Litorilinea aerophila: one gene and its partner. The protein of the gene in region 2 binds, or shares a complex with, the protein of the main gene of each other region. Links are inferred from orthologs where the notes say so. Each region holds a gene or a part of one and is shown on either strand. Other genes may lie near its edges. The genes, in order: tsaD and tsaE.

Region 1 (14,802 bases), on a different replicon or contig from region 2:
CGGGCCGGCCAGAAAACCGGCGGCCAACAGGGGCAAAATAGCCGGTAGCTTCACTCGCCAGGCCAGCCACTGGCAGATAATACCCACGGCCAATACACCGGCAATCACCACCATTTCGTTATGCATCTAACCTCCTTGATCTGATCGGGACAAACTTGAACGAGGCTATCGGGCGCCCATCACGCCGGTATTTCTAACACATGCCGGCGTCCGGTACTGTGAGCCAACCCATCATTGGGGACGGAATTTTGCTCCCGTAGCTTGCTGGCCCCAAACTGGACCCAGCTTACAGAGCCCAGACCACCATGCTGGAACAATGGGGCCAGTGTACACCAGAGCGGTCATCCCGACAATCGCGCCCAAAGGAGGATTTCACCCGTGTCAACCATCACGCATCGCCGTCCAGACCAGGCCAGCCACCCTTCGGTCTGGTTTTGGCTCAGCCTCGTCCTGCTCTTTGTGGTCGCCGGTTGCGCGCCGCCCCCCAGTCCGACCCTCTCCACGCCAGACAGCCCTCCGGCGGCAACCACCTCCCCAGCCCAAGCCTCCCTACCCGAGCGCATCCAGCTGACGCCCGTCTACAGCGGACTCCGCCAGCCACTCTTCGTCACCCATGCCGGTGACGGCAGCGGCCGGATCTTCGTCGTGGAGAAGGCGGGCCGAATTCTCCTGTGGGCGCCAGGAGAGGCGGATCCGGTTGTTTTCCTGAACATCGAAGACCGGGTGGGCAGCAGTGGCAGCGAGCAGGGGCTGCTGGGGCTGGCCTTCGCGCCCAATTATCCGGACACAGGCTTTTTCTACGTTAACTACACCGACCGGGCCGGCGACACGGTGATCGCCCGCTACCAGACGTCGCCTGAAACGCCCGACCAGGCCGACCCGAACAGCGAGTTCGTCATTCTGACCCTGGCACAGCCCGCCCGCAATCACAACGGCGGGATGCTGGCCTTCGGCCCCGACGGCTACCTGTGGATCGGCACCGGAGATGGCGGCGGAGCCAACGACCGCTTCGGCAATGCCCAAAACCCGGAGAGCCTGCTGGGGAAGATGCTGCGCCTGGACGTAACCACAGCGTCGGATCAGCCGTACCTCATTCCCGAGGACAATCCCTGGCGCGAGGGCACGTGGGATGGCCGGACCATCCGTCCCGAAATCTGGGCCGTTGGCCTCCGCAACCCGTGGCGCTACAGCTTCGACCGGGAGACCGGAGACCTGTGGATTGCCGATGTGGGGCAGAACCAGTACGAGGAAATCAACTTCGTCCCGGCGCCACTGGCCGGCGGGCTCAACTTCGGCTGGCCCATCACAGAAGGCCTTCACTGCTTCCAGTCGCCGGGGTGTGACACGGCCGGCCTGACCCTGCCCATCGCGGAGTACGGCCACCAGGGACGTTGTTCCATCACCGGTGGCTACGTCTACCGGGGCCAGGACCAACCCGGCCTGACCGGGCTCTACTTCTACGGGGACTATTGCAGCGGGGAAATCTGGGCGCTACGACATCAGCAAGACGCCGAATCCCAGATCCAACTGGTGGCCCGGAGCGGCCTGGGCATCAGCAGCTTCGGCGAGGACGAGGCCGGCGAGCTCTACGTGACCGACCTGCGGGGCGGGGCTGTCTATCGCATCGAGGAGTGAAGCCATGGCGCAGGGTCCGACCGGTCCCTCGCCCTCGGAGACTCCATGGCCGCGTGCCCGAAGAGGAGTCCCGCCACGGATGGCAGCCTGACCCAAGAACAGTCGGCTCCTCCCGGGGCGGGGCCGCTACCACTCGTCGATCCACTCTTCTGTTTCACCAACCACCTTGTACCGGCGCTGGGTGGTGCCCGGCGTTTCAACTGGGGGCATCAACTGACCCTGGGGGCCGAAGGATTGGGCCTGTGGCTGGGTGGGGGCTCCGGTCACCACGATCACCGGCGGCGGCTGGTGGTAGGGATAGGGGTAGCCGGACCCCCCGGCCCGACTTGGCCCCACGCTTCGCTCGGCCTCAGCCCGCCGCCGCTCCCCGGCCAGGACCAGGAGCGCTGTGGGAATGCCGGCCAGCACGCCGAAAATGACGCCGATGGCCATACTGATGGCGTCGCTATTGAGGGTACCGCCGATTCGCCAGCCTGCCACGGCGACCAGCAGGAAAAGTCCGAAAACAATGGTCCGTTTCATGGTGGCTCTCCTGGCTTGAAAGAATGAAGACGATCCGACCTGTATGCCCGACCCGAGGGTGGACTGGGTTGGGGCTGGAATGCCGGGGGTGCACTGCCAGTGCCGGCCAGACCTGACCTTTGTGATTCTGTCCGCTATTATACTAGAACATCTGTTCTGGTGTCAAGGGTGGTTTTGGGGGCTTTGGGGCGGGCAGCGTTCACCACTGGTTTGGCCAATCCGATCCACGGATTTCACAGCCATCCACGGCGGGCCGGAGACCCGCCCGCTGTCGTCAGCCACGAAAGGGTGCCGGTTTGCCGGAGGGGCGGCTGGAAGCCGGCCGATGGTGCCACTTTCCGGCGGGTGAAGGGAGGGCGACGGATGCGCAGCTGCGAGCTGCGCCTACGCGAGGGGCGCCCATTTCCGTCGGTGCGGGCCGGAGACCTGCCTTATCTGGTCCGGACAGGGCGCCTGGAGAAAGCTAGTAGGTCGGGTGGGATTCGAACCCACACGGGTTACCCCGACGGATTTTAAGTCCGTTGCGTCTGCCGTTCCGCCACCGACCCCCGGTGGCTACATTCTAGCCATTCCAGGCGGGGCTGTCAACGTGGCGGGGCGGGCGGGGTATGGTTCAAGATCGTCGGGATTCTCCCATCGGACGCCGCTGCAGGGGCGCTGCTTGCTGCGCCCGCCTATGCCGGACAGGGCTCTGCTACAAAAAGCTACAGGTGACACGGATTCTTTCTCTGGAAAATCTGTGTTCATCTGTGAAATCGGCGGTTTCTGCAGTGGAGTCAGGGGCATGGTAAGATGGAGGCCACGGAAAGTCTGTTCTAGAGGAGTGATGCCTTGCACTTCGATGCGTTGACCCTGGCCTGTGTGGTCCAGGAATTGACCGGCCAGTTGGTGGAGGGGCGGATCCAGAACGTGGTGATGCCCGATGAGCGTGCGGTGGGCCTGGAAATCTATGCCAACCGGACGCGGCACTACCTGCTCTGCCATACCGGAGAGCCGACGGGCCGCCTCCACCTGGTGGACTTCAAGCTGCGCCGGGGCGTAGAGGGGGCGTCTCCCCTGCTCCTCCTGTTGCGCAAATTCGCCCGGGGAGCCAGAATTCAGGAGGTGCGCCAGTGGTCACCCATCGAGCGGGTGGCTTGCCTGGAGCTGGAGCATCCGGAGCACGGCCCCTCCACGCTGGTGGTGGAGCTGGTGGGACGGCGCAGTAACGTGGTCCTCCTGGATGGGGAAGGCACGATTCGGGACTGTCTGGTCCGGGTGCCGCCATCCGAACGGGCCCAGCGACTGCTTTTGCCCGGCCATGTCTACCAGGAGCCGCCACCCCAGGAGGGGTTGCTGCCCTGGGACGACGGCTCGACCGACTACTATCAGCGCCTGGCCGCGCTGGTGCAGAAGCCTGGCCCGTTGTGGCGGACGCTGGTGTCGGGCGTGGCGGGCATGAGCCCGACGCTGGCGCGAGAGGTGGCCTGGCGCGCGTGTGGCCGGGCGGACGCGGCCGCGACGGACGCCGAGCCCCTGGCCGTGGTCCAGGCCCTGCAGGCGCTCTGGGCCCCCGTTCGGGAGGGCGGTTGGGAACCTGGTCTGGTATTCGACGATGGCCAGCTCTGGGGCTTCGCGCCCTACCACCTGCATTTTCGGGGGCGCTTCCAGCCCACGACTTCCATGAGTGAAGCGTTGGCTCGCTTTTTCCTGGCCGGCCCCGGCGCGGACAGGCCGCCAGATCCCTACGCTGGCCTGCGGGGGGAGGTGGCGGCCCAGCTGCGGCGGGCCCGGGAGCGGCTGACGCGCCAGCTGGAGGCCCTGCAGGGCGATGAACCGGCTCCGGGGGAAGCCGAGGCCCTGCGCACCCAGGCCCAGTGGCTCCTGGCCCTTGCCAGCCAGATCCAGCCCGGCCAGGATCGGCTGGATGTGGATCTGGGGGAGGAGGTATTGTCCATCCCCCTGCGGCCCGATCTCTCGCCGGTGGCCCAGGCCGAGCGCATGTTTCGCCAGGCCGCCAAACTGGAGCGGGCGGCGGTGGTCATTCCCCAGCGCCGGGCCGCCCTGGAGGCGGATCTGACCTATCTGGATCAGTTGGAGACCGATCTGGCCCTGGCCGAGGATCAGCCGGCAATTGCCGCGGTGCAGGAGGAGTTGCGGGCCACCGGGCTGGCGGCGGCCCGGGGTAAGAAGCCGCGTACCCACGCCAGAAGCCAGGAAGGTGCCCCCTTGCGCCTGCGCACCGGGGACGGCTGGGAGATCCTGGTGGGGCGCAACGCCCGGCAAAACGACGCGGTCACCTTCCGCCTCTCCCATCCCGACGACCTGTGGTGCCACGTGCGGGACCTGCCCGGCGCCCATGTGGTGATTCGTTCCCAGGGCCGGCCGGTGCCGCCGGTGGTGGTGGAGGCAGCGGCCCGGGTGGCGGCCTACTTCTCCCGGGCCCGGGATGAGCGCGCGGTGCCGGTGGCGGTGACGCGACGGCGCTTCGTCAGCCGCCAGCCGGGCGGTCGTCCCGGCCAGGTCTACTATCGCCAGGAAGAGACCCTGGTGGTACCGGCCACCCTGCCCGATTCCCTTCTCCCGGCCTGAGGAATGGGCGGCGGGGCTGGCGGTGTCGGGCGGACACGGAGGCCCGTCTTCTTTGCGGGCGCGGCGTATGGCTGCGCAAGGTGTTGGTGCCAGCAGTCAGAAGTCGATGCGGATATCGCCCCGGCGCCGGCGGCGTTCGGCCCGTTCCTGGGCCTGCCGAACGGGCTTTTCCGTCTTTTCCAGCAGGCTGTCGATGAGGGCCCGGGCGGCCAGCAGGGCCTCCCGGCGAGCCGCGTAGGCGTGTACCCAAAACTCTTCCGAGAGGCCCAAATCGTTGTGGCGCAGTTCTTCCAGCACCCCCGTGGCCCCCTCCGCCAGCCAGGCCAGCAAGTTGAAGGCGTTCTCTCGCTGGGAGGCAGGCCGCCGGGGGGGCGGCTCGTAGGGGGGTGTCTCCTGGCTGCCGGCTGCAGTCTCGGGTCCACCCGCCTCCTGGCGAGGATCTGGTTCTCGGTTGGCGTTGGGGTTGGAGGATCTGCTAGTCATTGCCTTCCTGTCGATACACAAGAATCCGCATGACGTCGTAGTCGTGGCTGCCGAAACGGTACTTGTACTCTTCGTCGCCCTGCATGAAGTCGAACAGGCGGCAGCCACAGGCGATGGCGTACTGGATGCAGTACGCCAGAAGCACCCAGCCCGGGCTCAGGTGGGCATAGGAATCGGGATCGTAGCCGGAGTTATAGAGGAGAAAGCGGCGGTTGTATTCGAAGGCGAAGAGGGCCGCGGCCTTTTCCCCGTTCAGGGTCAGGTAGCAGAGGCGCAGATAGCCGGCGTCGAACATGGTCTGCGCCATGGCCATGAAGAAGCGGCGCATCTCCGGCGTCATGAACTCGGCCTTGTCCTCCCGGCTGGCCCGCTGCAGCGCCACGAAGTCGTCCACCTCCGCGGTCAGGTTGTGTTGGGGGCCAACAATCACAAAACCCACATCGGCTTCCCGCTCGGCCCGCCGTTGCTTGCGGCGGATTTCATGGCGTTGTTTTTTGTCCACCAGCTCCTGGAGGTAGGTCTCGTAGCGCAGGGGCAGCTCGAATTGGGGCGCCACATCTTCCTTCAGGACCAGGACCTGGTCGCCGGTCTCCTCCAGAAGGGGGGGCAGGATTCGGTAGGTGAGGCTGTCCTGGGGCAGGTTACAGAGGTCCAGCACATCCCACGCCGGCGCTTCGTCCCCGTAGAGCCAATCCCGGAAGGCGGCATAGACGGCTTCCTCCCAGCCTTTGGCCACGATCATGTCCAGGTAATCGCTGACTTCGATGCAGCCGACCCAGTTGAACTTGCGCTTGCCGGCCAGCTCTCCCTCGGTTACCTCGGTCAGGTAGAGGGGGGCGATTCCCACCAGCCGGCCGTCGCTGGTTCGCCGAAAGGCGATGATCCAGAGTTCGCCTTCTCCCAGATGTTTCCACCAGGTTGTCTGCCATTCATGGGTTAGGAAGATAGTATCGAAGCGGGAGCGCTTGAGCAGGCTGTTCCACTCATCGGCAAGGGCATCAAAGCCGTTCGGGGTGCTTTGGGGTCCGTAGACCGTCCACTCGACCTCCGGCCTGGCGGGGGCGGACCGCTGGGCCGGGCCGGCGTCGGTGGTACACTCTGCCGTTGTGGCCTTGTCTGCACAAAGATTTCCGGTCGTCATGGTTTCTCCGCTTGTGTGTTCGCTGATTCCGCGCATAGAAATAGCGCCGCCACAGACAGCGCTACAATTATTATAGCGGAGATGGCACGAAATCACAAGCGGGTCATGGGTCAGGATGGCCGTTGCCCCTGGCCCGACCTGCGGTTGCCCAGCAGCAGGAGGATGACCACGATGACCACGGGAATGGCCACCATGATGCCCACCCGGCGCAGCCGCTGGAGCCAGCTGCTGGTGGAAGGTGTCTCTTCATTCTGGTCGGCCGTATCCGTCGGGATCTCCTGAGCCTGGGCCGGAGCCGGCGCGGTGACCAGGTTGACGTCCGGCGTAGCCGCTGCTGCGGGCGCTTCAGGTGTTGGGGTGGCCGCCCCCTCGTCCTCATAGTTGCAGGCCCGGATGGAGACGTCGTCCACATACATGGCCGTGCGGCCGGCCATACCGTCGTTGTTGACGGCCAGCAGAAGGCGGATGGTGCGGCCCGCCAGAGGCGTGAGTTCGTGTTTCACCTGTAGCCAGCTTCGGGCGTCGGACTGCTCGCCCAGGATGCGGTCGATGAACTGGCCCGTAGCCTCGTCGTACAGGTCCACGTACTGGAGGTCGCCGGGTCCCGGATCCCCGTCCACCATAGGGAAGTAGCGGAACTCCAGGAAGATGTCGGAGACATGGGCGGGCAGCTCCACCGCCTGATCCGCCGCGCTGACGCTGCGCACATTTTCCAGATCCACGATCCCCAGACGCAGGGCCTGGCGGCTATTGTTGAAGGTCCGTTCTCCGGTGAAGACAGCCGGCCGCTCGCTGGGCATGATGCGCCAGCCCACGCCGGTTGCCTCGAAGCCGCCGTTGTTGACCAGCTCCACGCAGGGTTCCAGGGCAAGGACGGACGCCGGCGCGGCGGGGGTGGGCGTTTCCAGGGGCGGGGGCAGGAGGGCGGCTGCCGGCGTCTCGGGCGTTTCCGTGGGCGTCTCTGTGGATGTGGCCGTAGGGGATGGCGTGGGGGACGGTGTCTCAGTCGGCGCGGGAGGCTGGGGCGCTGCCATGGCGCTGCTCGGGGGCTCCGACGTGGCCGTTGCCTCCGGGTAGCAGACAATCAGAGAGACGTCGTCCAGATACATCCAGGTTCGGGAGGAGTTGCTGTCGTTGAAGACGTTGAAATAGACGTAGAAGCTCTGCCCCCGATAGGCGGTCAGGTCCTTCACTTCTTCCCCCCAGCCGCTCTCATTGTGGCGGACCCGGTGCAGGATACGCAGGGTTCGCCCGTGGGGCGTGAGCAGGATAACCTCCTGGCGATCACTTTGGGCGGTGGGGTTGTCGTCGGTGGCTTCTTCCGTCTTGTAGAGGTGCCACCAGCGGAGCTCCGCGGTGAGGGCGTTGCCGGGAATGCGCACCAGCTGGCGGATGGACGAATAGCTGACCCGGTCCTGGGTGCCCACATCCCGGGGGTTGCCCAGTTGCATGGAGCGCAGGCCGCCGTGCTTCTGGGCGCCGCTGTACTGGGCCGGGATGGGATCCCGGCCGAAGATCCAGCTTCCGTCCCGTTCAAAGTCTCCGTTGACCAAGATGTTGACACAACCTTCGGGAGGTGAGGGAGTCGCGCCCGGCGTGGGTGAGGTTGGCGTGGCCGTGGGCGCTGTTTGTCCTGGCGGCAGGGTGATGCAGTTGCTGCTGGCGTCTGTATTGGCCTGGCCCGGCGTGGTGCAGCGCACGCTGAAGTCGATGCTGTTGCGGTTGATGTCCACGCCATCCGGGTAGCGGGAAATGCCGCTCCCTGCCACCAGTTGCGCGGCGGCAGGCTGGATGCCGGTCCCCTCGGTGTAGGGGGGAGCACTGTTGCCCCCAAAGCTGACGGCATCCACCACGTTCACTCCGTAGGCCACGGCCACCGCTGCCGGCACCACGTTGACCATCAGGTCGTCCTGGGTGGTGGGATCCAGGTCACAGTTTGGCACATCCGCCTGGCTGGCACAGATGACGTAGTACTGGCCTGGCCCCAGGGTGACGTTGGGCAGGTCGATGGTCTGGTAGACGATGGCGCCACCGCCGGTGCCATCCACCAGTTGGACCGTGTAGGGGTCCAGGTTGACGTCCCGGTTGGTGATGTTCTTCAGCTCGATGAACTCGGTGTCATCTGGGCCGGGCTGGAAGTAGGCCACCTCGTTGACCACCAACAGATTGGCGAAGGTAACGGGGCCGGGCGCCAACAGGTCGAAGTTGAGGATGCCGCTGCCATAGTCGAACACTTCGCCTGCGTTGGCGTGGGTGATGAACTGGTTGCTGACCGTGCTGTAGGTGTCGCCGATGTCGGGGTAGTCCCGGACCAGCATGGCAAAGAGTTGGATGGCGGGTTGGTCAAAGGCCAGGTGGACGCCGACGCCCGTCTGGCTGTAGTTGAGCCTGGCTTCAAAGCCTCGGGTCTGGTTGCCGCTGGCCGGGTTGGCGCCCAAATTGCCCGCAGTCTGGTTGCCCAGGGGCGTATTGGGGCCGCCGCCACTGCCAAAACTGCCCGAGAGGGTGTAGAGATCCCAGAAGTAGTTGCCCAGCCCATCCGTGCCGATGGCCAGCACGTAGTCCGGCAGGAAGCCAGCGTCAAAAAGAATGTTGGGGTTGAGGTTCTGGATGGCCGGGGGAGGGCTGCCGTCCCGGCCGAAATCGGTGTTGGGATAGCCCCCGCTGCGGGAGTCAATGAAGAGCAGAATGCGGTTGCCGCTCTGGATGGCGCCGGCCACGCCCAGGTACAGGGAGTCCCCGACTATCTTCGCATAGAGACCGTTGATCTCGTTTCCTGTGCCGAAGCTGGAGTCCGGCCCGCCCTGGCTCGTCCCCAGGAGTTGCCAGTCCGGTTCCGTCAGATTGCCGTCCAATGCAATCTCCGCGGCTGCGCTTCCCGGCAGGGTTAACACCAGCACCAGGGCCCACAGCAAGGGGATCAGCAGGCGTCGGCCCCATCGGATGGCCTGGGCCTGTTCAGGTGCCGGGTCTGTTCTCAAGCGCCGCCGTTCTGTTCTCATTCCCAAATCCTTTCACCCTTCGGTTGGGCCATTTTTCCTGTCCCCGGGCGCATTACCGGGCATGTCAACGTCAGTACTTCCTGATTGTTGCCCATTGGCGACGTAAACATCCTCAGATGCGCTTCCGTCCCGCCTGGCCGTGGCAGAAAATCCGTTCAAAACGGACAGAGTCAAGCCGGGTACCATCCGACCCGTGGAGTGCGTTTTAACGCACTTGGGGTGTGCCAGCCGATGATTTCAATCATCGGCCCAAGGCTGGCCACGGTCTCATACAGAGCGACCTATTGCGCCGCGGGGAATGAAAAGAGATGAATCTGCGTTCATCTGCGTCCTTTTTCAGGGCAGGATGCCGACTCCGCGTCAAAATCGTGAACGCTTGAGAGTGTATCACGGACCCGCTACCCGGACAATGGGCGCACCCGATTCCCTGCCGTGTGACCGTGTTGCCTGCCATGCCCCGCGGGCGGCCTGTGATATAATGAAAGGGAGTATGACTGCCGACTGCCGTCGTTCGGATGCCATTCATCAAGTGTAGACGTGATTCACCGAGAAAAAGTAATTGCCGCTTTGGAAGAGAAGCGGGATCGGTTTCGGGATTTTGCCGTGGACCATCGGGCGCAGCAGACCTGGCTGGCGCAGCAGCTGGCCTATCTGCAGCAGGCCGACAGCCAGATCATCCGCGACAGGCTGGTCCAGATGGGCGTCGAGCGGCCCGGTGCCCTCCCCACGGCCGAGTTGGATCAGGCCCAAGGCCTGCGTCTGGCCTTCTCCTGCCATTGGCAGAACCACCAGGAGGCCCGTTCCTGGGCCCTGGATGTGCTCCAGGAGCGGCCGGTCTTCGCCGTCGACGGCAGCCAGATCACCCCGACCAAGGACTTTTCCATCCCCGTGGGCGCCGTCCAGGTGGGCTGGTTTATCAACTATCACACCCCAGGCGGAAGATACGTCAAAGATGTGGCGTTTGAAATCCTGGCGCCCCAGGAGCTGGGCGAGGCCCCCACGGACGACGACACAGACCGGGGCTTTCCCGACTGGCGGGTGAACCAGTTGCGTTTCGTGCGGGAATGTGAGAAGCATTGTCAGTTGCTGGAAGCGTTGGCGACCACGCCGGCCTCCCGCCTGCCGGCTGCCTTCTTTGACGGTTCCCTGATCATCAGCTTCGCCGGCCAGATGCGCCCGGAGCGCCGCCGGCCCTACGTCCGGGCCGTGCGGGATCTGTTGGCCTGTTCCCAGCGGTATGCCATCCCGGTGATAGGTTTTGTGGATAGCTCCTACAGCCGGGACCTGGTCACCCTGCTGGAGGTCCTCTCGGGCAGGCCTGACAGCGTGGCCTGGAGCGATGCGGGGCTGGTGGATGACCTGCTACCGGGCTGGGGGGATCGCACCCCCTTTTTCCTCTGTGCCCGGGACGATCCCCTCAGCCAGCACGGCGATGCCGACTTTTACAACCAGGTGGCGTTTACCTATGTCCGATTGGCCGGGGAACGCCCTCCGGCGCGGGTGGAAGTGCCGGCTTGGGTGTTGGAGGCCGGCCTGGCTGAAGAGGTGGTGGACCTGGTGCGAGCCCAGTGCGTGGTGGGCACCGGCTATCCCTACGTCATCGAGACGGCCGATGCCCTGGCCGTCATCAGCCAGGAAGATCGCCAGCGTTTCTATGCCCTGTTTCAGCAGTTTGCCCTGCAGGAGGGGCTGCCCTTCACCCAGGCGCGCAAGGCCCTGAGCAAGCGCCTGCGGCGTTGAGGCGCGACCTCACCCCCGGGATCGGGTTTTAGTATTGGAAGGTCGGCAGTTCAGCCGGCCGGCCCCGCCCCAAGGACGGCCGCCGCTGAAGGCCAGGCGGGGCGATTTGCGGGGCAATTTACGGTGCAGGTTGGTTCATTGGGTGAACTATGAACAACAACCCTGAGTCGAAGGAATCGGTGCCGGTCGAGGCCGGGCAGGCCCGCCACCAGGCATCTGTTCCTGCATACCCGGCCCCGCCGGAGGTGACTACCTATGCGGCCAGTTCATCCTGGGACGCAGCCACCAAGCGCACAGTGGTGGTCATCCTGCTGGTGGCCATGGTCGGCATCTTCTGGATCAGCCGGCCGGTGTTGCCCATGCTGGTCATCGCCGGCGTGGTCGCCTATCTCCTCAACCCCATCGTCGACCTGTTGGAGCGCCTGCGCATCCCGCGCAGCGTCAGCACCGTTATCCTCTTTTTGCTGGGCCTGGTCGCGGTCATCCTGACGCCGATACTGCTGGCGCCCATCCTGCTCCAGCAGCTGGCCTCCCTGAACTTCGACGTGCCCAGCACGGCGGTCAGCTTCCTGAGTTGGCTCACCCGGACCTTCAACAGCCTGCCGGACACGGTGGAGATCTTGGGCTTCGAGGTGCCCCTGGATGGGGTCACCCAGCAGTTTGAGGCCGGCATTCAAAACTTCACCTTCATCCCCACCCTGGCCGAAATCCTCAGCTATTTCCAGCAGCTCATCAGCACGGCCACCAACGTGGTCAGCAGCACGGCAGCCATCGGCGTCAGCGTCGTGGGGGGGATCGTCCAGTTCCTGATCACCTTCCTGGTGGTCTTCTTCCTGAGCCTTTACCTTACCAAGGATGCTCCCCTGATTCGGGAGTATGTGGAGGGCCTCTTCCCCCGCTCATACCAGTCGGAATGGATCGACCTTCTCCGGCGGATGGGCTACATCTGGCAGGCTTTCTTCCGGGGACAGATCATCCTGAGCGTGACGGTGGGGATGACCACCTGGCTGGCCCTGACCCTGGCCGGCATGCCCGGCGCACTGATCCTGGCCATTCTGGCCGGCGCCATGGAGGTGATCCCCAACCTGGGGCCGGTGCTGGCCATGATCCCCGCGGTCATCGTGGCCCTGATCCAGGGGAGTACCGTCCTCGATGCCTATGGGATCAACAACTTTGGCTTCGCCCTCATTACCATCGGCATCTACTTTGTGATCCAACAGGCGGAGAACAACATCCTGGTGCCCCGCATCATCGGCAAGGGGGTGAACCTGCATCCCATCGTGGTGATCTGCGGCGTGGCCATCGGCTTCAACCTGGCGGGTGTCCTGGGCGCGTTCTTCGCAGCGCCGGTCATTGCCAGCCTGCGGGTGTTGGGCAGCTACATCCACGCCAAGCTGCTGGACTACCCGCCGTTCTTGGGCCAGGAGTTACCGCCACCCCGCCGTCGGACCGCGGTGACCTATCGGCGGACCGTGCGGGGCGATGAGCTGACAGCCGTGGAGGAGCCGCGGCCAGAGCATCCCGACGTGCAGGCACGCCAGGCCCCCGGCAGCCCCATCCCCCAGCATGAGAGTCGTTCGGATGGACCCGAGCCGCCCACCGATGGGGTGACCAGCTCCCTGCGGGCGTAGCGGGCTGGTCAATCGGACTCGGTGGGCAGGGGCAGGGTCGCGAAGACATCCAGGCCCAGGTCGCCCACGGCTGCCGGGTCCTGTTGCCAGCGGTAGTAGGCCGCAGCCCCGATCATGGTGGCGTTGTCCGTGCACAGGGCCAGGGGCGGGATGTAGAGGGGCAGCCCGGCCTGGGCACACCGCTCCTGGGCCAGCGTCCGCAGCCGGGCGTTGGCGCTGACGCCGCCACAGATACACACCTGGCGCGCGCCGTAGGTGAGCGCGGCATCCAGGGTCTTGGATACCAACACCTCTGCCACCACCTCCTGAAACGAAGCTGCAATGTGGGCCGCCGTCTCTGGATCCTGGGGATTCACTCCTTCGGCCTCCAGTTGCCGGGTCAGGTTGAGCACGGCCGTCTTTAGCCCAGAGAAGCTGAAGTTGAAACGATGCTCTTCCTGTTGCATGAGGGGACGGGGCAGGTCAAAGCGGGTGGCATCTCCCTGCTGGGCCGCCCGCTGGATGGCCGGGCCGCCGGGGAAGCCCAGCCCCAGGAGCCGGGCCACCTTGTCGAAGGCCTCGCCCGCGGCGTCGTCCAGGGTGCTGCCCAGCTGGCGGTACCGGCCGTGGCCATGCATCAGGATGAGCTCGGTATGGCCACCGGAGACGATCAGGACGACCACAGGGAAGATGGGCTCCGGCACTTCGCCCGTCTGGCCGGGCAGGGCCACCCAGTTGCTGTAGATGTGCCCCTCCAGGTGATTCACCGGCAGCAGCGGTAATCCGCTGGCGAAGGCCAGCCCCTTGGCGGTGTTGACACCCACCAGCAGGCTGCCAGCCAATCCCGGGCCATGGGTCACCGCGATGGCGTCCAGCGCGCTCACATGGGGCACCCCGGCCTGTTCCAGGGCCTGCTGGATCACCGTCTGGATGGCCAGCACATGTTGGCGGCTGGCCACCTCTGGGAAGACGCCGCCGAAACGCCGGTGGAGCTCGATCTGGGTGGCGACCACATTGCTCAATGCCTGGCGGCCATCCACCACCACGGCCGCCGCAGTCTCATCACAGCTTGTTTCAATGGCCAGAATTTTGGTCATGTTCTCTGTTCCTGTCTGTCGGTTCGGCTGGCCCAGACCAGCACGGCCAGGGCCAGGGCACCCAATGCCAGCAAAGCGACCAGTTTGTACAGCCGGTCATCCAGCACCAGGGTCAACAGGCCGAAGAAGGCACAGAATGCCCAGTAGCCCATCACAATGGCCCGTTCGCTGAAGCCCAAATCCAGCAGCCGGAAGTGGAGGTGATCCCGTCCACCCTGGCCAGGCGACAGCCCCCGGCGCCAGCGGCTGACGATGAGCCAGGCCACGTCCAGGGCCGGCAGGCCCAGCACCAACATCACCGTAGCCAGCCGGGCACCGCCAATGATACCCAGGGCGGCCACGGCAAAGCCCAAAAAATAGCTGCCGCTGCTGCCCATGAAGATGCGGGCGGGGGCAAAGTTGTGGGGCAGGAAGCCCAAGGCCGCTCCCAGCAGGGCCAGGGGCAGCAGCGCCACGCTCAACTGGGGGGGCTGCACGGCAAAGATCATGTGCACCGCCAGCACCAGGCAGAGAATGGCGGTGACCCCCGTGGCCAGGCCGTTCAGCCCGTCCAGCCAGTTGATGGTGTTCATCATGGCCATAAACCAGAAGAGGGTCAGCGGCCAGACGATCCACCATGGGAAGCCATCCGGCCCGAAGAGGAACCCCTGGCCAAAGGGGTTGTTCACATGCTTGATGAAGATCAGGCCGGCGATGGCGATGACCCCGGCCACTGCCTGAATGACATACTGGGGGCCGCTGGAGAATTCCACCCGGTCGTCCACAAATCCCGCAACCACGCAGAAGAGGCTGCCAGCCAGAAGGGCCAGCAGCCGACGTCCCTCGTTGGGGTCGTGGCGGGGCGGAAACCACTCTGCCCACGCCGGCGGCAAAACGTGGGGCAGCAGGACGGTCAGCAAGACCGTCACGAAGAAGCTGCCAAAGAGGGCCAGGCCACCGGTGCGAGGGATGACCCCCTGGTGCCTGCGCCGGCCGCCGGGCCGGTCCACCAGGCCCAGGCG
Region 2 (14,725 bases):
GGGCATGGGCTGCCGGCACGGGCTGACGTTCGCCACAGTAGACGCAGATGGCCCATTCGTTGCGCACCAGCCTGCCGCAACTGGTACAGGAATGCTGGAGCTGGCTGTGGCAGTTGGGGCAGTAGACCCATTCGTCCTTGACGGGCACGCCGCAGTGGTGGCAGGAGAGGGTTTCCTCGATCTCCCGCAACAGGGCTTCCTCTTCCAGGGCCCGGTCGTACACCTCAGCCAGGGTCTCCTTGGGGCGGATCATCAGGTAGAGGATCAGGCCCACCACCGGAAAGGCCAGGACCAGGGCGCAGGCCAGGAGGATGGCCAGCCAGTCGTGGCTGCGGGACCGGATGTCGTTGAAGGTCCAGATCCCCATGGCAATCCAAAACGCAAACAGAAACGCCCCCATGACGGCCACGATGATACCGGCGATGGTTGCGATGGTATTGACTAACTCTGCAGACATGCTGTTCTCTCCAAATACGGATAGGACCGCCCGGATGATTGCGGATTATAGCGCAGAGGGTGCAAAAAGCCAAAAGGCATGGACGGGGCCACCACCTGTCCCGGAAGCTGCACGGGGCAATCTGGCTCCCCATGCCGACGTTTGACAGGGCCCCGGATCCATGGTAAGAGAAGCGCAAGTGTAAGCCGTATTCTTTCCTTCACCCAAAACCTTGTCCATCGTGCGCTCGAACGTATGTTACAGCGAAGATGGGTGAATCCAGATCTTCGTTGTCGTCGAGCCGGGTGGACACCAGTTTGGAAGGCTCCCAAAGTAAAACCAACACCACAGTTTTTTACGAGAGGCCCGACCCGTGACTGAACAGAATGGCGATACCGGCGACATCATTATCATGCGGGACGTCTGCAAGTGGTATGGCAATTTCCAGGCCCTGCGCAATATCAACCTGCGGGTCAAGCCCAAGGAGGTGGTGGTCATCATCGGGCCGTCGGGCTCCGGCAAGTCCACCTTAATTCGCACCATCAACCGCCTGGAAAAACACCAGAGCGGCGAAATCATCGTGGACAACATCCCCCTCACCGACAACGTACGCAACATCGAGGCCATCCGCATGGAGACGGGCATGGTCTTCCAGCAGTTCAACCTCTTCCCCCACCTGACCGTTCTCCAGAACATCACCCTGGCCCCCATCAAGGTGCGCAAGCGCAAAAAAGCCGAGGCCGAAGCCATGGCCATGCAACTCCTGGAGCGGGTGGGTATCCCCGAGCAGGCCAACAAATATCCGGCCCAGCTCTCCGGTGGGCAACAGCAACGGGTGGCCATCGCCCGGGCCCTGGCCATGCAGCCCAAGATCATGCTCTTCGACGAGCCCACCTCTGCCCTGGATCCCGAGATGATTAAAGAGGTGCTGGATGTGATGAAGGAGCTGGCCTATTCCGGCATGACCATGCTGGTGGTCACCCATGAGATGGGCTTCGCCCGGGAAGTAGCCGACCGGATCGTCTTCATGGACGGCGGCGAGATCGTGGAAAGTGGGCCGCCGGAGCATTTCTTCCACAACCCCCAACATAAGCGGACTCAGCTCTTTCTGGAAAAAATCCTCTGAGGCGGCCGGCCTACGCCGGTTTACCCCTGTCCGTACCCAGGCGCTGGGCCGCGGCGGCCTGCTCCCCATTGTCGCCACGTTCAGCGGCGGCCGGTCAACGGGCCAACCGGCGTGGGCGTGGGGCGTGGGGTGCCCGGACCGGTGACCCAGTTGGCTGTGAGGGTCTCCAGCGAGGGATTTTGGAGGGCCTGGAGAGCATCCTGCCACGTGGCCGTATCCACGATGCCGTAGCGGTGGTCCGCCAGGTACTCCCGCAGGAAGCGGCGGAAGCGCCGATCCCCCACAGTCTGGCGAATCTGGTCGTAGAGGAGGGCCCCTTTGGCGTAGATGACCGTCTCGTACTGGCGGTTGTCATCGAAGCTGGCCACCGGCCGATCCAGTGGGGCGTCACGCCCCTGCTCTACCAAGAGGTCCACCGGCGCCTGCCACCGCTGGCGTTGCAGCAGGTTCGCCCGGGTCGATCCGTACAGCTCCTCCAGGTAGAGCTTCACCGCATATTCCGCCAGGGCCTCGTCCAGCCAGGGGGCATTGACCGGATCGTTGTGGACAATCTGGTACCACCACTGGTGAGCCACCTCATGGGCCACCAGAATCTCCAGGTCCGAGATATAGCGGCCATAGAGTTCAACCCCCAACAGGTTTACCTGGGGATACTCCATGCCCCGATAGGTGAGGGGCGCCGGGGCCAGGGACATGGTGCGGAACGGATACGGCGCGAAGAGGTCGCTGTAGATGCGCAGCGCGCTTACCCCATATTGCAGCGCGGCCCGGCCCGCGGCTTCCTGGCCCGGCAGCCAGTAGCTGGTCACCTGGACGCCGTAGGCCTCTTCCGACGCCTGGCGAAACAGGGGGCTCATGTGCAACACAAACTCCCGCACCGGTCCGGTGACCCAGACATACTGGCGGCGGTCCGGCGCGACCTGGGTGGCCGTAATCAGGCTGCCGGTGGCCACCGGGATTTCATCGGCCGGCAGGGTGGCCGTCACCACAAAGAGGGAGGCCACGTTAAAGGCAGCATCCCCCCGCACAGAGCCGATCTCAGTCCACCAGCGGCCGGCCCCCATCACCGGCCCCGGCTGATAGACGGCCAGGGAAGGGTAAAAGAGGGGGAGGCTGGTCATCCCCTGGCTGCGCCCCAGCAGGGCGTAGACCTGGGGTGTGTCGGACCAGACAGGGATGTTGAGCCGCCAGGCAAAGTCAACGGTGAGGGCCCGACCGCCCGGCAGGGGCGTTTTCAGATCGATGCGGATGGCCGTGTTGTCAGCCATGTAGACATAATTGGCCGGAAAGCCATCCACCAGCACGCTGAAGAGGGTGACCTGGCCGCCGTACTGCTCCAGCATGGGGTACAGGCGAAAGACCAGGGAACGCCAGGGCTCCTGGCTGTAGTTGACGACCCGAATCTGGGCGGTGCCGGTGAGAATTTCCTTGCCCGGATCCAGGGTGATATCCAGGGCATAGCGGGGCGCACTCTCCAGGGCCATCAGGTCGGCCTCAAACCCCTCTCGCATGGCCAGCCGGTAGGGAGCCAGCGGATCCGGGGGCTCACGCTCCACCCGGACACAGGCCCCCAGCAGCAACAGGGCCGTCGTCAGGATCACGGGCAGGCAGAGCGCCAGCCAAAAGTGCAGCCACCTGGGAGATCCGCCCCCACCCGTCGGGGGCGACCCCGGCCCGGCACAGGCACGCCAGGGGAAGCGGCCGCTAAACGCCCTCGCAATCTTCCGAGACAAGCCTGGATCCTCCTCTGCCATGGACAAGTTCAGCGTTTTTTTCTAAAATGCGTTTTACAGGGCCCTGTGCTACACTGTGTCAGGTAGATAGGTTACAGCAGGTCGAGCGAAATTGGTAGACAGTAGGACGGTAGACAGTAGACGGTAGTTGGGTAGACGGCAATTAGGGTGAAGCGGACCCTATGGGTCAGAAGGTAAGTTGGTCCACTTCGATGGGACAGCAGGCGTGTTATGCTGGCCTGGATGACAACGCCCAAACATGAAGCCATTATAACACAGCGAGACATGGAAGATGCGTGAACCGACAACTTACATCCTTCTGATCCGACACGGTGAGAACGATTGGGTGGGCAGCAATCGCCTGGCCGGGCGCACGCCGGGCGTCCACCTCAACGAGCGGGGGCGCCAACAGGTACAACAGCTCATCGAGCTCCTCTCCCGGCAGCCGGTGAGCGCCATCTACTCCAGCCCCCTGGAGCGATGCCTGGAAACAGCCCAACCGGTGGCCGAGGCCTTGGGGCTGCCGGTCATCACTGAGGAGGCCGTGCAGGAAGTGGACTACGGCGACTGGCAGGGCGGTGAGTTGAAAGCCCTCTCCCAGACGCCGGAATGGTCCCTGGTGCAACACCACCCCAGCAGCTTCCGCTTCCCCGGCGGTGAAAGCCTGCGGGAAGTCCAGTTTCGGGCGGTCACGGCCATCGAACGGATGCGTGAACGGCACCCCAACCAGCTGGTGGCTGTCTTCAGCCACGGCGATGTGATCCGAACGTCCCTGGCCCACTACATGGGTACGCCGCTGGATCTCTTCCAGCGTATCGGCATTGGGACGGCCTCCATCTCGGGCCTGGCCTTTCACGGCGCTCGGCCCATGGTGCTCTTCGTCAACTATCATGCCGAACTGCCCCGGCTCGAGTTCAAAAGCGAAGAGGCAACCCAGGAGGCTGAACATGCCGCCGCCAACGCCTAGTACAGTCTGGCGTAAATACCACGGCAGAAATCCCGGGTGCCCTCTGGGCGCGTTACCTCTGGTGGAAACCATAGGCGAATTTCTGCCGGGATTTACCAGGGCAACGCCTGGTGCAAAGCCCAGTGTAACGGGTGTAAAGCCCAGTGTAAAAACGGTGTAAATACGCCTACGGATTTTGGGGTGTGTAGTTCGTGAACGAGTGCACGCACCACGCCAGAAACCACTGGTTTATTTACGCCATCGTGTACTGGTACAGTCTGGCGTCAATCTGCCCAGGAATCGGATGATTCGGTTCACCTTGTGAGCGTGAAGAACCATGGCCCAATTTGCCTACGACCTCAACCCTGTTCAACATATCATCGCCGATGCCGTTGGAGAACCCGGCAAACGCACCTTCTTCCTGCAGGCGCGGGCGGGCTCTCAGCTCGTCAGCCTGGTGCTGGAAAAGCAAGAGGTCGCGAACCTGGCCCTCAGCATTCTGCAACTCCTGGAAGAACTGGAGGAGAAATATCCGGATCTCCCGCCGGTCTCCAAACACCACCAGGTGCTGCAGCCAGAACAGCCGCTGGAACCCATCTTCCGGGTCGGTCAGCTGATCATCGGCTACGACGAGCAGGAAGACATGATCTGGGTCATTGCCAAGGCCCTGGTCGTCACCGAAAGTGGCACCATCCTGGATCCCGAAAGCGACGAAGTGCCGGCTGTCCGTTTTGTGGCCACCCGGGAGCAGATGCGGGCCCTGAGCGAGCACGCGCTGGAAGTGGTGGCGAAAGGGCGTCCCACCTGTCCTCTCTGTGGGCGGCCCATCGACCGGGAAGGGCACTTCTGTCCCCGCTCCGACGGGGAAGCCATGCCCATCATCTTTTAACGCTGTTGACGCCACCATCGACGCCCGCGTGTACGAGTCGCCCCCGGAGGCAGACAGCGTTCCGGGTGGCCTTGTCCGACGTTTGACGAGGATTCGACCAACTTGGCAGCCAAGCGCAGAGCCCGGCCCCACTCGGGCCCAGACCCCATCCAGCTGAACGAGGCGGAGGTCCTGGAGATCCTCACCGCCGGCCGCATGGAAGAGCAGGGGCTGCTGCCCTACAGCTCCAACCACAGTTTTCTGGTCACCGTGACCCACCAGCAGTGTACCCTGCCGGCCGTCTATAAACCCCGCCGCGGGGAAAGCCCCCTCTGGGATTTTGAATGGGGCAGCCTCTGCCTGCGAGAGACGGCCGCTTACCTGGTCAGCCATGGCCTGGGCTGGCGCCTGGTCCCGCCCACGGTCCTGCGGGAGGGGACGCGCGGGCTGGGCAGTGTCCAGTTTTATGTGGACAACGACGAAAACGAGCACTACTTCACGGTCCAGGCCGATGCCCGTTACGCCCAGTCCCTGCGCCAGCTGGCCCTCTTCGACTTTGTCATCAACAACGCGGACCGCAAAAGTGGCCACTGCCTCATCGGCACCGATGGCCGCCTCTGGGCCATCGACCATGGGGTCTGCTTCCACAGCGAATACAAGCTGCGCACCGTGATCTGGGAATTCAGCGGTCAGCCCATTGAAGAAGAACTCCTGGCCGGCCTGCAGCGGCTGGAAGCCCAATTGACCGACATGAACACCCCCCTGGCCCAGAGCCTGTGTCAGCTTTTGAACGACGAGGAGCGGGCAGCCATGCTGGAACGTCTGCGCCTGCTCCTGCATACCCGCACCTTCCCTGAGCCGTCGCCATTTCGGCGCAATTATCCGTGGCCCCCGATCTAACATGCACCCTCCACCCACTGTGCTCAAGTGGGTGGGTCGTTGGCCAGCCCCTGGCACAAAACCCGCAAAGGAGGATCCATGAAAGCTGTCGTCATGGCCGGCGGCGAAGGCTCTCGCCTTCGCCCTCTGACCGTTGGGCGCCCCAAACCCATGGTGCCCATTGTCAACAAGTCCGTGATGGCCCACATCCTGGATCTCTTGAAAAACCACGGCATCACCGATGTGGTGGTGACCTTGCGCTACATGGCCTCCACCATCCAGGACTTCTTCGAGGACGGCCGGAACCTGGGCATGCGGCTGACCTACGTGGTGGAAGAATCGCCCCTGGGCACGGCCGGCAGCGTCAAAAACGCCGAGCGCTACCTGGACGACACCTTCCTGGTCATCAGCGGCGATGCCCTCACCGACTTTGACCTGGGCCGGATCATCCAAACCCACCGGGAACGGGAAGCCCTGGCCTCCCTCACCCTGACCCACGTGGCCAACCCCCTGGAGTTCGGCGTGATCGTCACAGGGGAAGATGGGCGCATCCTGGGCTTTCAGGAAAAGCCCAGCTGGGGCGAGATCATGTCCGACACGGTAAACACCGGGATCTACGTGCTGGAGCCGGAGGTGTTGGAGATGATCCCGTCGGATGTGGCCTACGACTTCTCCACAGATCTCTTCCCGCTCTTGCTTCAGAAGAAGCTCCCCCTCTACGGCTACGTGGCCGACGGCTACTGGTGCGACGTGGGCACCATCGAAGAGTATCGCCGGGCCAATGCCGACCTGCTCTTCGGCAAAGTCAAGCTGTCCAGCCCCATCGGCCAGCACGTGGGCGGGGGCATCTGGGTGGGGCAGGACGTGGAGATCGCGCCCAGCGCCCAGCTCTTCGGCCCCATCTACCTGGGCAACGGCGTCAAAATCAAGGGGGATGTAACCATCTACGGTCCCAGCGTCATCCGGGATTACACCATCGTCGATGCCTACACCCGCATCGAGCGCAGCATCCTGTGGCGCAACAACTACGTGGGCGAAAATTGTGAGCTGCGGGGAACGGTGGTGGCGCGCCAGTGTAGCATCAAGTCCAACGTGGTGGCCTACGAAGGGGTGGTCATCGGCGATAACAACGTTCTGGGCGAGGGCTGCGTGCTCCATGCCGAGGTGAAGCTCTGGCCCCACAAGGAGATCGAGGCCGGGGCCACGGTGAAGGACAGCATCATCTGGGGCAACCAGGGGCGGCGTTCCCTCTTCGGCCGCTTCGGCGTCACGGGCGTAGTCAACGTGGACCTGACGCCCGAGTTCGCGGCCAAGCTGGGTGCTGCCCTGGGCGCGACGCTGCCCAAAAACAGCTACGTCGCGCTCAACCGGGACATCCACCGCTCCTCCCGCATGCTCAAACGGGCCCTGATCAGCGGACTCCCCGGCACCGGGGTCAACGTGTGGGACCTGGGCACCGTGGCCATCCCCGTGTTGCGTCACTTCGTGCGCAAACATGCCAACACCTCGGCCGGCATCCACGTCCGCCTCAGCCCCTTCGACCAGCGGGTGGTGGACATCCGCTTCATCGACCACAACGGCCTGAACCAGAGCAAGGCGGCCGAGCGGGCCATCGAGCGCAGCTTCTTCCGGGAGGACTTCCGACGGGCCTACCTGGACGAGATCGGCCTGATCCAGTACGCCAACCGGCCCATCGAGGAGTACACCGAGGACTTCCTGGCCCACGTGGACGTGGACCGCATCCGCCAGGCCCATTTCCGCATCGTCATCGATTACTCCCACGGGCTGGCCGCGGATACCCTCTCCCACATCCTGAATAAGCTGGGGGTGGATACTGTCCCCCTCAACGCCCGCATGGACGAGACCAAGCTGGCCATGCTCCAGCACGAGTTCCACGCCAACCTGGAACGGGTGGCCAAAATTGTGGGCGTCCTGGATGCAGACATGGGCATTCAACTGGATGTGGGCGGCGAGAAGATCTTCCTGGTGGACGAACATGGCCGCATCCTGGACGATCTCACCGCGGCCGCGCTCATGGTGGAGCTGGCCCTCTACGCCCACCCGGGCCGCACGGTGGCCGTCCCCGCGACCATGCCCAACGCCATCGACACCATCGCCGCCTGGCATGAGGGGCGGGTGCTGCGCATCAACAACAACCTGCACAGCCTCATGACCACCGCCCAGCAGAGCGACATCCTGCTGGTGACCGACGGCACCGGCAACTTTATCTTCCCGCCCTTCCAGCCCGCGGTGGATGGGATGATGGCCGTGGCCTGCCTGCTGGAATACCTGGCCGTCCGGCAGGCCCCCCTAAGCGAAGTGGTGAGCTATCTGCCGCCCATGAACCTGGTCCGCCATCTGGTCAATTGCCCCTGGGATGCCAAGGCCCGGGTCATGCGGGAACTCCACAGACAGCACACCGTGAACATCTCCGACAACATCGACGGACTCAAAATCTGCCTGGAAAACCAAGAGTGGGTCCACATCGCCCCCGATCCGGATCGGCCCTATCTGGAGGTAGTGGCCGAGGGGCAAGACCCCGAGCGGGCCCAGCAACTGGTGAACCAGTTCAGCGCCCAGATCCAGGCCCTGATCGAAACTGTAAACCAGCCATGACTGAGACCATGCACACCTCTGTTACCCATCCCTACGCAGTCGAAACCCACAGCGCAGCCGAGACCCAGGCCCTGGGCCACCAGCTGGGCAGCCTGGTCCAGGCCGGCCACATCATCGCCCTGCGGGGCGACCTGGGCGCCGGCAAGACCACCTTCACCCAGGGGCTGGCCGCGGGCATGGGCATCACCGCCCGGGTGACCAGCCCCACCTTCACCCTGGTCAACGAGTACCAGGGCCGGGGCGGGCTGCAGCTGATCCACGTGGATGTCTATCGGCTGGCCGATACGGCCCCCGAGCTGGACGCAGCCACCTTTGGCCTGGAGGAAATCCTGGACAGCGCCGGAGAACCGACCAGCCTCAGCGGGCAGGCCAGCGGGGCCGTGGTGGTCATCGAATGGGCGGACCGGGTGGCCGGAATGCTGACGGACGATCACCTGGCCGTCAACCTGGAAGCGACCGGCGATAGCCCCGACCACCGGCGGATCGTCCTGACGGCCCACGGCCCCCACAGCGCGGCCCTGCTCCAGGCCCTGGCCCAGCGGGTTCCATCGCTGCGGCCACAAATTGGGTAGTAAATCCCGGCAGAAATTCGCCGATAGTATCCAGCACAGGCAGTGCGCCCAGAGGGCACCCGGAATTTCTGCCGGGGTATTTACGCCAGGCTGTAGTAGCACCGCTGTCACGCATCCTTGCGTGATCTACGGCCCCAGGAATGCCGGGCAATCGGGCCAGAGGACCCCGGCGCCCGGTCACCGAAGGCGGGCCAGATCCTCGGGTGTGTCCACGTCCTGGAGCTCTTCCGGCTGCACGGGGATGGTGGCTGCCTGGTGCTGATGACGACGCAGCACCTCCCGGCCGCCCACATCCCCCTGGACGGCCAGCAGCTCGGGCCAGAGGGCCCGGTCGAAGAGGGCCGGGGCGCCCCGGATCTGACCATCCACCCGGGGAGTGACCAGGGGAGCGCCTGCCTGCCAGCAGCGATACATCTGCCGCAACAACCGAGACGACAGCAAAGGCTGATCCACGGGCAGAAAGAGGGCCGCCTGGATGGCCTCGTCCAGGGCCAACAGGCCGGCCCGCATGCTACTGGCCTGTCCTTCGGCCCAACGGGGATTGGGAACCAACCGCAGGCTTGTGCCGGCCACTGCCTGCCAGGACGCCAGGGCCGCCTGGACCTGCTCCCCATGGGCTCCGGTGACCACCAGCACGGCTGATGGCCCGGCCGCCAAGACCGTCCCCACAGCGCGAGCTACCATGGGCTCGCCGTCCACCGGGACGAGCTGCTTGGGGCGCCCCATGCGCCGGCCTTCTCCTGCCGCCAACACAATGGCCGCCCAGGGAGCCCACCGCTCCAACACCGGCTCCTCCTCTTGGGCCACGGCAGCCACCAGGGACGCCTGGCCCAGGCGAAGCAGGCAGGCGGCGGTCAGGCGCCCCAGGACCAGGCGGCAGATGTCGTCCGCCTTGTTGAGCAGGGGAAGCAGGCGGGCCGTGGGCGGTCTATGCCTGGCCCCGCCCGCTGGATGAACCAGGAGCCGGGCCAGTTGCGCCGGCGTCAACCGAGCGGACATCCCGGCATCCAACCCCAGCAGCTTCCGCACCTGTTCGGGCCGGTGGACATGGTCCCCGTCCACCGGTGCGCCCACACCATCCAGCCCGGCCACCGGCACCAGCAGTGTGGTCATGGGCGGCACCACAGGCTCGTGGGATGCCGGCGCCTTCACCGGCAGGCCACGGCTGCCGTCGGCTTCCACCAGGATGGCCGTCACCGCCAGTGCCCGCGCCACCGTCCACAGGGCCTGAAATTGCCCGGCCGTCAGCCCCCGCCACTTCGCACCCACCCGAGGTCCGACCAACAGGCATTGGCCATGGGCGACCAGTCGGTCGGCTATCCCGTCTGCCGGCGGACCCTCGCCCTCCGCCAGGCACAACAGGCCGGCGTAGCCCTGGGTTTGGGCCACGCCCAGGTGGGTGGTGGTGGTCACAATGACCCGGCTGCCCTGGGCCACCAGTTCCCGGGCCAGCCGAAAGAGGGCCGTACTTTTGCCGCCGCCGCCCACAAAGCTGACCACGTGGGGAGTCTCGGGCGCCAGATCCAGCCGGAGGGCACGCCAGAGTTCCATGGTCGCGTCAACCCAGGGCCTGGGCCAGGTCGGCGATCAGGTCGTCGGGATGCTCCAGGCCGACGGAAAGCCGCAGCAGGTTGGGCGGCGTGGTGGATGCAGGGCCCTCCACCGAGGCCCGATGTTCGATGAGGCTTTCCACACCGCCCAGACTGGTGGCCCGGGTGAAGAGGCGCACCCGGCTGGCCACGGCCATGGCTGCGTCGGCGCCGCCGGCCACCTGGATGGAGAGCATCCCGCCGAATCCCTGCATCTGGCGCGCGGCCACGGTGTGTCCCGGGTGACTGGCCAGTCCGGGGTAGTGGACGGCCTCCACCCGGGGGTGCTCCTGCAGGAAGCGAGCGACTGCCAGCCCGTTGTGGCAGTGGGCCCGCATGCGGTAGGGCAGGGTGCGGATGCTGCGCAACAAGAGCCAGCAGTCGAAGGGCGACGGCACTGCGCCCCCCGTGGCCTGGATCTCACGGATGCGCAGGAAAAAGTCGTCCTCCTCCCGGGCGATGAGGGCGCCCCCCAGCAGGTCGCTGTGTCCCCCCAGGTACTTGGTGGTGGCGTGCATGGCCAGATCGGCGCCCAGGCTCAGGGGCTGTTGCAAAACCGGCGTGGCCCAGGTGTTGTCCACCACACAGCGCGCACCCACCCGGTGGGCCATCTCGGCCACCGCGGCAATGTCGGTGATCTTGAGCAGGGGATTGGACGGCGTCTCCACCCAGACCAGCCGGGTTTGCGGCTGGATGGCCGCCCGGACCTGCTCCAGGTCGGCCATGTCCACGGTGGAGACCGCCAGGCCCCAGGGGCGGAAGATTTCCTGGGCCAGCTTACGGGTGCCGTAGTAGACATCGGCCGGCAACAGCACGTGGTCGCCTGGCTGGAAGGCCTGCAGCACAGCCATGGTGGCCGCCATGCCAGAGGAGAAGGCGGCCGCGGCTGCCCCCCCTTCCAACTGGGCCAGGCACTGCTCCAGGGCCTGGCGGTTGGGATTGCCGCTGCGGGTGTAGATGTAGCCGTGGGGATACGCGCCGTCGGCATCCCGCTCGAAGGTGGTGGAAAGATGGATGGGCGGCATCACCGCGCCGGTGGCCGGGTCCACCTGGCGACCAGCGTGGACCGCCCGGGTTTCCAGCTGCATGGCCTCAGCCCTCCCGGGGGATGCCGGTGATGCGGATGCCGCTGCCCTTGACCTTGTAGCGGATGTTGATCCCGATCAGCAACGCGGTCAACCCTTCCACCACGCCGGCGTTGGCCAGCGGCCCCGCGTCCACGCCGAAGAGGCCGGCCGCGCGCACTAGCTCCAGGGCCTGCTGCCGGGCGGCCTTGTCGTCGCCCACCACCAGCACATCGCAATCCGGTTCCCAGCTCAGGTCCTGGAGGTGATCGGCGGCGATGTTCTGGAACGCAGCCACCACCCGGACGCCCTCCCCCAGTTGGGCCTGGGCTTCCTGAGCTGCGGAGCCGGCCGGCGGATGCCAGACGACGCTCACCCGGGGCGGCTTGAGGGGCACGCCCACGGTGATGAGGATCTTGCCCTGGCAGGCGTCCCCGATTTGCTGGAGGGTGGCCTCCTGGGCGCTGTAGGGGACGCTGAGCACGACCACGTCGGCGGCCTGAGCCGCTTCTGCGTTGGTGGCGCCGGTCAGCGGGGCGCTGCCTGGGGGCAGCCGTTCTCCCAGGCTGGCACTGACCGTGGCGGCCTTCTCTGCGCTGCGGCTGCCGATCACCACGGGGTAGCCGGCCCGGGCCCAACGCAAGGCCAGGCCGGACCCCTCGGCACCGGTGCCGCCAATGACGGCGATGGTGGGTTTCATGTAAGTGGACTCCTTGACTGAAGATTAAAGATTCAAGATTGAAGATTCCCTACGGAAACATCTCCCAGTAGCGCTCCCATGTCTGGGCAGCCAGATGGCGACTGCACGCGGTGATTTGGGCCTCGTCCAGGGTGAGGAGTTTCCGGTTGCGCATGAGCACCTGGCCATGGGCGATGGTGCTGTGGACATGGCCACCGCTGACGCCAAAGAGCAGATGCCAGGGCAAATTTTCGGGGGTGAGGGGAGTTGTGGGGTAGTAGTCCAACAAAATGAGGTCTGCGTAGGCTCCGGGGGCGATGATGCCCAGAGGTTTCTCGAAGAAGACCTGGGCCAGCCGGCGGTTGTGGTGGATAGCCATGCGGACCACCTGGTCCGCGCCCAGGTAGCGGGGGTCGCCGTGAGCGGCCTTCTGCAGTAGATCGGCCACCTTCATTTCGGCGAACATGTCGTTGCTGAAACCATCGTTGCCCAGGCAGACCGGGACACCGCCCCGCAGGAGGGTGGTGATTTCCGCAGTGCCCACCGCATTGTTCATGTTGGAGCGGGGCTGATGGCTGACGAAGGAGCCCACTTCCCGGATCAGGGCCATCTCCCAGGCGTCGATGTGGACGCAGTGGGCCAGGATACTCTCGGGCGCCGCGATGCCGAAGTCTACCAGGCGCTCCACCACCCGCATGCCCGATCGTTGCAGCGTCTCGTATTGATCCACCGGGTGTTCGGCCACGTGGATGTGGAACCGGTTGCTGTCCGCGATGGCCGCCTCCAGGGTTTCATCCGAGAGGGTAAAGCTGGCGTGGAGGCCGAAGGTGGCGGCCAGCCGGGTGGCCAGGGGGGAGGTCGGGTCACTCTGCCGGGCCTGGGCCAGACGCCGGGCGAAGCGGACGTTTTCCCGGATTCCGGCGGCCGCGGCCTCGGGGCCATCCCGGTCGGTCACTTCGTAGCAGAGCACAGCCCGCAGCCCGCTTTCCACCACGGCCTCGGCAATGGCGTCCAGGCTGCCGTCGATGGCCCGCTGGCTGGCGTGATGGTCGATGAGGGTGGTGGTGCCGTTGCGAATGGCATCCACCAGGCAGACCTGGGCGGAGGCGCGCACCCCGTCCAGGTCCAGGGCTTTGTCCAGCCGCCACCACAGGCGTTCCAGAATCTGGGGGAAATCCGCTGGGGGCGGGCCGGGGATGTACATCCCCCGCGCGAAGGCGCCGTAAAAATGGGTATGGGCACAGATCTGGCCGGGCATGAGGAGCAATCCCTCAGCATCCCACTGCTCCTCTTCAGGGTAACGACTCCGGAGCTCCTGGCTTTCGCCCACGTCCACGATGCTGTCCCCCTGGATCAGCACCGCGCCGGATTCCAGGACGCGATCCTGGTCGTCGAATGTGAGAACAACCGCATTGTGAATCAGCATACTTGATGGACCTCCGGCCAGGTCTTTTCCATGAAAGGCGCGACGCAACGGCCTCTGATTGTACCCAGGAGCGAGAAGATGGCCAAGCTCCGGGAGTGGAGTCAAAAAGGCTTTCCCCAAGTGAAGCGCTGCATCGCTTCGCTAGAACCCCAATAGAACACCGCTAGAACCGGAAGAAAGTTTCAGCCGTGTGCTGGCTAGATGCTGGGGGGACACCGCCCCGTGGGTATCAGGGCGCAACCTCAGGGTGTTGGCACAGCAACAACCTTATTATATCGAAAATTTGCCGAAAAGATCGTGCTGTATCCTGCAATTCCGCCGATTTTCAAAATTCGCAACCGGGTTGCCGACCACCGGCATCTCTGCAGGCCGAATTGGCCCACCTGTGGCGTCGTCATCCTGCCGTGAAAAAGGATGCTGCTGCACGCAGATTCAGCCTGTGGTGGAGCCATTTGCCGGAATCGGCCCTGAGCCCCATAATGCACACCAGTACAGTCTGGCGTAAAGAGCACAGCAGAAATTCCGGGTGCCCTCTGGGTGCACTCCCTCTGGTGGAACCCATCGGCGAATTTCTGCCGGGATTTACTCGGTTGAATATCAGGATAAGCCCATCGGGGCTGGCCCCCAGTGGGCGCTCAAAAACAAGCAAGGAGGCGATGGATGATTGTCATGGTAACCGGCGGTGCCGGCTTCATCGGCAGCCATGTGGCCGATGCACTCCTGGAGGCAGGCCATCGGGTGGTGGTGGTCGACAACCTGCACACCGGCCACGCGGACAATGTGCCGGCGGC

Evidence for each region.
Region 1: the proteins of tsaE (region 2) and tsaD are in contact, whole or in part, in a crystal structure (PDB 6N9A), measured with the Thermotoga maritima proteins. The link is inferred for Litorilinea aerophila from one-to-one orthologs. Residues at the interface, in WP_004082108.1 of Thermotoga maritima: Leu37, Gly38, Lys46, Lys57, Val59, Lys60, Ser61, Thr63, Phe64, Thr65, Leu66, Met67, Val69, Pro71, Tyr82, Arg83, Leu84, Asp86, Asp88, Phe89, Asp93, Ile128, Asp130, Glu131, Arg134; in WP_004082750.1 of Thermotoga maritima: Cys10, Asp11, Arg49, His50, Leu82, Gly84, Gly135, Gly136, Glu154, Thr155, Leu156, Asp157, Asp158, Ser159, Glu162, Asp165, Lys166, Arg169, Leu170, Tyr175, Lys213, Thr214, Leu217, Tyr218, Gln221, Arg222, Asn324.

Annotation. Positions count from the first base shown.
Region 1 is NZ_VIGC02000019.1:38,694-53,495, forward strand. The notes cover bases 11,768-14,767. They hold tsaD (tRNA (adenosine(37)-N6)-threonylcarbamoyltransferase complex transferase subunit TsaD), read right to left. Parts: upstream 13,802-14,767; coding sequence 12,734-13,801; downstream 11,768-12,733. Other genes in these bases: FKZ61_RS14770 (AI-2E family transporter), read left to right, coding at 11,768-12,725; FKZ61_RS14780 (glycosyltransferase family 4 protein), read right to left, coding at 13,798-14,767. In the rest of the region: FKZ61_RS14725 (cation:proton antiporter), read right to left, coding at 1-126; FKZ61_RS14730 (PQQ-dependent sugar dehydrogenase), read left to right, coding at 379-1,635; FKZ61_RS14735 (hypothetical protein), read right to left, coding at 1,762-2,157; FKZ61_RS14745 (Rqc2 family fibronectin-binding protein), read left to right, coding at 2,989-4,728; FKZ61_RS14750 (hypothetical protein), read right to left, coding at 4,825-5,211; FKZ61_RS14755 (GNAT family N-acetyltransferase), read right to left, coding at 5,204-6,352; FKZ61_RS14760 (lamin tail domain-containing protein), read right to left, coding at 6,463-9,354; FKZ61_RS14765 (DNA double-strand break repair nuclease NurA), read left to right, coding at 9,958-11,094; more of FKZ61_RS14770, read left to right, coding at 11,244-11,767; more of FKZ61_RS14780, read right to left, coding at 14,768-14,802.
Region 2 is NZ_VIGC02000005.1:112,166-126,890, reverse strand. The notes cover bases 7,472-10,394. They hold tsaE (tRNA (adenosine(37)-N6)-threonylcarbamoyltransferase complex ATPase subunit type 1 TsaE), read left to right. Parts: upstream 7,472-8,612; coding sequence 8,613-9,176; downstream 9,177-10,394. Other genes in these bases: yqeC (selenium cofactor biosynthesis protein YqeC), read right to left, coding at 9,354-10,394; FKZ61_RS04990 (sugar phosphate nucleotidyltransferase), read left to right, coding at 7,472-8,604. In the rest of the region: FKZ61_RS05020 (zinc ribbon domain-containing protein), read right to left, coding at 1-457; FKZ61_RS05015 (amino acid ABC transporter ATP-binding protein), read left to right, coding at 849-1,562; FKZ61_RS05010 (M1 family metallopeptidase), read right to left, coding at 1,643-3,295; FKZ61_RS05005 (MSMEG_4193 family putative phosphomutase), read left to right, coding at 3,588-4,262; FKZ61_RS05000 (DUF3090 domain-containing protein), read left to right, coding at 4,579-5,130; FKZ61_RS04995 (SCO1664 family protein), read left to right, coding at 5,233-6,009; more of FKZ61_RS04990, read left to right, coding at 6,088-7,471; more of yqeC, read right to left, coding at 10,395-10,727; FKZ61_RS04975 (trans-sulfuration enzyme family protein), read right to left, coding at 10,735-11,853; npdG (NADPH-dependent F420 reductase), read right to left, coding at 11,858-12,529; putative aminohydrolase SsnA, read right to left, coding at 12,579-13,934; FKZ61_RS04960 (NAD-dependent epimerase/dehydratase family protein), read left to right, coding at 14,595-14,725. UniProt on the Escherichia coli protein: Required for the formation of a threonylcarbamoyl group on adenosine at position 37 (t(6)A37) in tRNAs that read codons beginning with adenine.